3 regions of the Pseudarthrobacter sp. BRE9 genome follow, and region 2 is predicted to be linked to each of the others. Evidence: predicted binding sites of a transcription regulator. Region 2 holds the regulator's gene; each other region holds the start of a gene.
What was found. The regulator HrcA, encoded in region 2, represses chaperone genes, less so after heat shock. The targets are predictions, from matches to a motif close to TTNGCACTCGNNNNNNNCGAGTGCNAA.
Positions count from the first base shown of each region.

Region 1: groES (co-chaperone GroES) is a predicted target of HrcA. The motif match lies at 754-780, and genes of this name have one in related genera.
Region 3: Q9R31_RS01930 (FmdB family zinc ribbon protein) is a predicted target of HrcA. The motif match lies at 1,077-1,103, and genes of this name have one in related genera.

Region 1 covers NZ_JAUZUY010000001.1:451,330-453,525, reverse strand. The annotation lists gene Q9R31_RS02030 (class I SAM-dependent methyltransferase) at 1-249, opposite strand, end outside; gene Q9R31_RS02025 (hypothetical protein) at 304-684, shown strand; gene groES (co-chaperone GroES) at 937-1,230, shown strand; gene groL (chaperonin GroEL) at 1,308-2,196, shown strand, end outside.
Region 2 covers NZ_JAUZUY010000002.1:404,286-406,481, forward strand. The annotation lists gene dnaJ (molecular chaperone DnaJ) at 1-618, opposite strand, end outside; gene hrcA (heat-inducible transcriptional repressor HrcA) at 706-1,719, opposite strand; gene Q9R31_RS06765 (DUF3097 domain-containing protein) at 1,892-2,196, shown strand, end outside.
Region 3 covers NZ_JAUZUY010000001.1:425,610-427,805, reverse strand. The annotation lists gene Q9R31_RS01935 (RcpC/CpaB family pilus assembly protein) at 1-621, opposite strand, end outside; gene Q9R31_RS01930 (FmdB family zinc ribbon protein) at 747-1,022, opposite strand; gene Q9R31_RS01925 (5-formyltetrahydrofolate cyclo-ligase) at 1,133-1,753, opposite strand; gene galU (UTP--glucose-1-phosphate uridylyltransferase GalU) at 1,859-2,196, shown strand, end outside.

The DNA of each region.
Region 1 (2,196 bases), on a different contig from region 2:
AGCCTGCTCCAGGCCTGCCTGGGTGAAGAGCATCTGCCGGGCGAACTCGCCGAATTTCGCCTCCGCCCTGGTGCGCAGCCGGGACTGGGTCAGGACGGCGGACACAAGTCCTGCGGGGTGCCCGGCCTTCCGCAGCGCAGAATTGAGCTCGAACGAGTCCTCGTCCCGGTACGGACCCAGCGATGCCAGCAACTCCCAGCCTTCGGGGGTCAGCAGAGGTGCAATCTGGTCCTGGGGAGCGTGAGCCATGGGTTCCAGCCTAGTGGAGGAGCGCGGGGCCGGGATGCCGATACTGTTGAAACCATGGATGACAGCGCAGCCCCCGTGGAGCCCGGCGGACACCAACCCAGGGACCGCGGTATGGCAAGGTTTGCCCGTCCCGTCCTGATCGCCGCGGCCGTAGTTGCGGTGGTCTGCCTCGCCCTGCTGGTGATCATTTTCCTGCTGGACACGTTCAACGCCACCGTCTATTCGGTGGGCGGCAACGACATCCAGGACAACACCCAGGAGTCCCGGGATATCCGCGGGCTGTACGACGGCGCCCGGGCGGGAAGCACCTTCTTCCTCGTTATTGCGCTGCTTGCCGCAGCGGTGGCCGGCTGGGTGCTTTACCGCGGACGGAAGCCGGGCGGCGGCGACGCCGACGGCGGCGAAGACGTGGACTTCGACGACCTGGGCCGCTAGGGGAGCGTGCCCGGCGCCCCTCGGCCGCCGTCGTCCGAACCGGAAAAGGCGTACGCCCATGACGAAACGTTGGCACTCGCCTTGACCGAGTGCTAACCCTTACATAGAGTCTTCATTAGCACTCTCCCTAGGAGGGTGCTAATACATGAAGAGCTGCCAGCCAGGCTGCTGCCGGCACCGCGACGACGGTTTGCCAGCTACGGCGGAAAGCTTTCCAGTCCACGAATTTGCTGACGAAAAGGAGAGGTCCGAGTGTCGGTCTCTATTAAGCCTCTTGAGGATCGTATCGTTGTCCGCCCGCTCGAAGCCGAGCAGACCACGGCTTCCGGCCTGGTTATCCCGGACTCCGCGCAGGAGAAGCCGCAGGAAGGCGAAGTTGTTGCAGTAGGCCCCGGCCGCTTCGAAGATGGCAACCGCGTCCCCGTTGACGTAGCCGTTGGCGACGTCGTCATCTACTCCAAGTACGGCGGAACCGAAGTCAAGACCGGCGGCACCGAATACCTCGTGCTGTCCGCCCGCGACGTCCTGGCCATCGTCGTCAAGTAACTCTTCGGATCCCCGTGCCGCCGGCCATGCTCATGCTGGCCGGAGGTGCGGGGTTCTGTCTTTGAAAGGACACAACCATGGCAAAGCAGCTTGCGTTTAATGACGCTGCCCGCCGGTCCCTTGAGGCCGGCATCGATAAGCTCGCGAACACCGTCAAGGTGACGCTCGGCCCCCGCGGCCGCAACGTCGTCCTGGACAAGAAGTGGGGCGCCCCCACCATCACGAACGACGGCGTCACCATCGCCCGCGAAGTGGAGCTGGACGACCCCTACGAGAACCTTGGCGCCCAGCTGGCCAAGGAAGTAGCCACCAAGACCAACGATGTTGCCGGCGACGGCACCACCACCGCCACCGTCCTGGCCCAGGCACTGGTCAAGGAAGGCCTGCGCAACGTGGCAGCGGGCGCTGCCCCCGGCCAGATCAAGCGCGGCATTGAAGTTGCGGTTGAAGCCGTGGCTGCCCGCCTGCTGGAGAACGCCCGTCCGGTCGAAGGCACCCAGGTGGCCAACGTTGCCGCCATCTCGGCGCAGAGCGACGAAATCGGCGAGCTCCTCGCCGAGGCCTTCGGCAAGGTGGGCAAGGATGGCGTCATCACCATCGAAGAGTCCTCCACCACCCAGACCGAACTGGTCCTCACCGAGGGCATGCAGTTCGACAAGGGCTACCTGTCCCCGTACTTCGTCACTGACGCGGAACGCCAGGAAGCAGTCCTCGAGGACGCGCTCATCCTGATCAACCAGGGCAAGATCTCCTCGATCCAGGAATTCCTGCCGCTGCTGGAAAAGGCGCTTCAGGCTTCCAAGCCGCTGTTCATCATCGCCGAGGACGTCGAGGGCGAGGCCCTGTCCACGCTGATCGTCAACCGCATCCGCGGCACCCTGAACGTTGTTGCCGTCAAGGCTCCCGGCTTCGGTGACCGCCGCAAGGCCATGCTGCAGGACATCGCCACCCTCACCGGTGCGCAGG
Region 2 (2,196 bases):
ACGGCCCTGGCCGCTGCACTCGTTGCAGGGGTCCTTGATGACCGTGCCGAAACCTTCGCAGGTGCCGCAGGGGGCCGCCGTCATGACCTGGCCGAGGATGGAGCGGACGGCCCGCTGGACCTGGCCGCTGCCGCCGCAGATGTCGCAGCGTTCGGGATGGGTGCCGGGCCGGCAGCAGGATCCGTCACAGGTGGGGCAGACCACGGCGGTGTCCACTTCGAGTTTCTTGTTCACGCCGAATACCGCGTCCCGGAGGTCGATCCGCACGCTGATGAGTGCATCCTGTCCCCGCCGGACACGCGAGGCCGGGCCGGATGTGCCGCCTGCGCCGAAGAAGGTGTCGAAGATGTCCTGGAATGCGAACCCCTGCCCGGCGTAGCCCGCTCCGCCGAAGCCGTTGTCCGTGCCGTTCTCATTGCCCGTGGTGTCGTAGATCCGGCGCTTCTGGGGGTCGGAAAGCACCTCGTAGGCGTGGGTTACTGCCTTGAACCGTTCTGACGCCTCCGGACCGGGGTTTACGTCAGGGTGAAGGGTGCGGGCCAGCTTCCGGTAGGCCTTTTTGATTTCTTCGCCCGTAGCTTCGGGTGAGACTCCAAGGACGTCATAGTGGCTGCTCAAAGTTCGTATCTCTTCCTTGTTGTACTGCGTTCAGTGGGGCGGCCCGGCTCTTGCTTCCCTGCCGGAACAGGCTCCGGCGGTGAAGAGTCAGGGCCCCAAAATCCTGGAAAGGTAGCGCGCCACTGCCCTGACGGCGGCCATGGTGGTGGGATAGTCCATCCGGGTGGGCCCGAGGATCCCTACTTTCGCGGCGCTGTCCGGACCGTAACCGGTGGCCACTACGGAGGCCTCGGCAAGGCCGTCGTAGGGGTTCTCCCGTCCGATGCTGACAGCGACGCCACGGTGGTCCTGGGCCATTTCGCTCAACAGCCTCAGCATCACCACCTGCTCCTCGAGCGCCTCGAGCACCGGGCCGATGCTGAGCGGGAAGTCCACGTTGGATCTGGCCAGGTTGGCAGTCCCTGCCATCACCATCCGGTCTTCACGGCTGTTTTGCGCAAGGCCCTCCAGCCCGAGCGCCAGCGCGTGTGCGGCCTGCCGCTGCGGGTGGGGGGTTGAAGCGACGACGGCGGGCAGCGCCCTGGCCAGTTGGCTCAGCGGTGTTCCGCCCAGTGCGCCAAGGAACCGGGTGCGAAGTTCAGCCAGCGCGTCGTCGCCAAGGTCCTGCCCGACATCGATCACCCGCTGCTCCACCTTGCCGCTGTTGGCGATCAGGACCACGAGGACCTTGCGGGGGGCAAGCAGGACGAATTCGATGTGGCGGACAAGTGCCCTGCTCAAATGCGGATATTGGACCACGGCAACCTGGTTGGTCAGTTGCGACAGCAGCCGGACGGTGCGTTCCAGCACGTCGTCGAGGTCGTCCGCGCCTTCGAGCAGGGACTGGATGGCGCGGCGCTCGGCGGCCGAGAGCGGCTTGACAGCCGAGATCTGGTCGACAAAGAGCCGGTAGCCCTTGTCGGTGGGAATCCGGCCGGCGCTGGTATGCGGCGCGGTGATCAGACCCTCGTCCTCCAGGGCGGCCATGTCGTTGCGGATGGTGGCGCTGGAGACGCCAAGATGATGCCGCTCCACCAACGCCTTGGACCCAACCGGCTCGCGGGAGTGGACGTAGTCCTCCACGATGGCCCGCAATACTTCCAGCTTGCGTGGCTCGCTCACTCTCCACCTCCATCCATGGTTCGGGGCGCATGCCCCTCCCGATGCAACCCAGGGTTAGCACTCGACATGCCTAAGTGCTAACAGTCTATTATGCCTCGGCCCGTTGTTAGCATTGGTACCGCCCCGGGCGGAATTCCGGGGCTGAGGAGCTAGCGCTAGGCGGATCGAATCCATGGACTACCAGAACTGGGGCCCACGCGGCATATCGGCTCCCGCGCGGACGGAACTGCCTGAAATCCCTGTCGAGCGCGGCATGGTGCTTGAGGAAGTGCAGTCCGGCTGGGTGGGGGCCGTCACACGCGTGGAGAAATCCGGCGGAATGCATGTGGTGGCGCTGGAGGACCGCAGGGGGAAGTCCCGTTCCTTCCGTCTTGGATTCGGCTTCCTCCTCGAGGGCCAGCCCATCCGGCTGATGCCCCCGGCGCCACGGCAAGCCACTGCCGGTCCGGCAGCGGGCAGGACGGCCTCTGGCTCGGT
Region 3 (2,196 bases), on a different contig from region 2:
TCCGCTCTGGCCGCCCCTGTTCGAGGTCCAGAGCACGGGGACGGCAGATGCCAGCACCTCAGAGGGACCCCGCTGGTCGAACCCATTGGCCGATGTCAGCACCACGTTGACCAACTGGCCGGGGGAGACCAGCTGGATGGACGAGGCATCGGCCATGCGCAGGGGGACCGCGGCCGAGCCGGGAGGCGTGCCTGCGAGGAGACCGGGGCCCAACACCTGGGCGTCGGTGAGGAGCTGGCCCTTGCGCAGCGGCGCGGCGAGCTGCTTGCCTGTGGCTGCGGCGCCATCCCTGAGGAAGCCGTCGGAGACCATCCCTGGAGGCACCTGGACGCGCTCGAGGTCGGCCGCTGATAGAGCTGTTCCGGCGGGCAGGTCGCGGGCAGCGGCCAGCGCGGTGACGGTGGAGATTGGGGCCGGAGTGAGCTGCTGGACAGCGATCGCTGCAGCAGCGCACAAAAGCAATGCCGCCGCGAGGCGGCGGTTGCGGCTCAGCCAGGCGGCAAACCGGGAGGGCAGGGAGCGCTTTCCCGGACGGAGCCCGATGTTACGCGTGCTGCCGGCACTACGGGCATTCCCGGGAAAGCGGAGGCCGTCACGGCGACGGCGGGGGAGTATGGGCATGGCGCCCACGCTAATTGCAGCCAACGCCGCAGGGGAGCCAGGACGACTGCTATGTGGACAAAGGCGGCCGGACGCTGCCTAATTTCGCGCTGGAGGCGCCGGCCGCCGTCGTAAGACCTGCTTGGCTAGTTGGCAGCAGCTGCTGCCGGCGCCGAAGCGGCGGGGGCGGCAGCGGGGGCGGCTGGAGCCGCGGCCGGTGCGGGAGAGACGGCGCTGCCCTTGGAGTCGCGTGAGTCGGTGCGGTAGAAGCCCGAGCCCTTGAAGACGACGCCGACGCTGTTGAACTTCTTGCGCAACGTGCCCTCGCATTCAGGGCAGGACGTCAGGCTGCTGTCCGAGAATGACTGGACAATGTCGAAGGCGTGGCCGCAATCCTTGCAGGCGTAAGCATATGTTGGCACTGGTGCTCCTCCTCTTGGGCAAACGAGAGGTCCCGTGCTGCCATTGGTAAACCATTAGCAGTCGCAGGGCCTGAGTGCTAATTCTATCACTGCGCCCGGACGGCCCGGGCTCAGGCGCTGCCCGCCAATCGCCGGTAACCGGACGGAGCCAGGACGGCCGGGACTGGCCGGTCGAACTCCTCGGCCGGAATCCGGCCGGCGGGCAGCAGTTCATCGTCGTAGATAACAGCGGCCAGTGGAATTTCCTTCCCCGCCGTGGCAAGGTGCCCCAGGAACTTGTCGTAGTACCCGCCGCCCTGGCCGATCCTGTTGCCGGTGAGGTCCACGGCGGTGGCCGGAATGAAAAGCATCGTTGCCCCGCCTGCCGTCTCCGGTCCGTGCCGCTGTCCAGCGGGTTCCAGGATCGGCGCATATTTGCTGCGCTCGAAGCCGGTGTCCGGCGTCCAAAACACCCAGCTCAATTCCCGGCCGGGTTCGCACACGGGAAGCAGCACCTCGTGCCCGCTGTGGTGCAGGGCGTTAATCAGGGGCAGGGTGGGCGGTTCGTGTCCCACGCCCAAGTACACGCAGGCGATCCCGGGGCGTTTTCCGGTGACCGACCCCGCCCACGCGTCGCCGTGGGTGGCCAGGGCCGCACCGGCCGCTTCCAGTTGCGCCGGCGACAGGGCTGCGCGCCGCCGCCGGTGCGTGGCCCTGATATCGTCCTTGACCGCGTTGGTCTCCTGCAGCATAGGTGTCCTTCCTGCATTGCCCGGTATTCGGGTTTTTCCCGCGCCGGTGCGGTGCCTGCCGCGCCGGTGGTTACTGAAATGCATGACTGACGCTAGATTAGTCCGGTGAACACCAGTAACCCCAGAGTCCGCAAAGCCGTCATTCCCGCCGCGGGCCTGGGCACCAGGTTCCTGCCTGCCACCAAGGCCATGCCCAAGGAAATGCTTCCCGTCGTGGACAAGCCTGCCATCCAGTATGTGGTGGAGGAAGCCGTCCACGTGGGCCTCCACGACATACTGATGATTACTGGCCGCAACAAGCGGGCCTTGGAAGACCACTTTGACCGTGTTCCGTCCCTTGAGTCGACCCTCCAGGATAAGGGGGATACGGAGAAACTTGCCTCCATCCAGGCAGCCAGCCAGCTTGGCGACATCCACTATGTCCGGCAAGGGGATCCCCACGG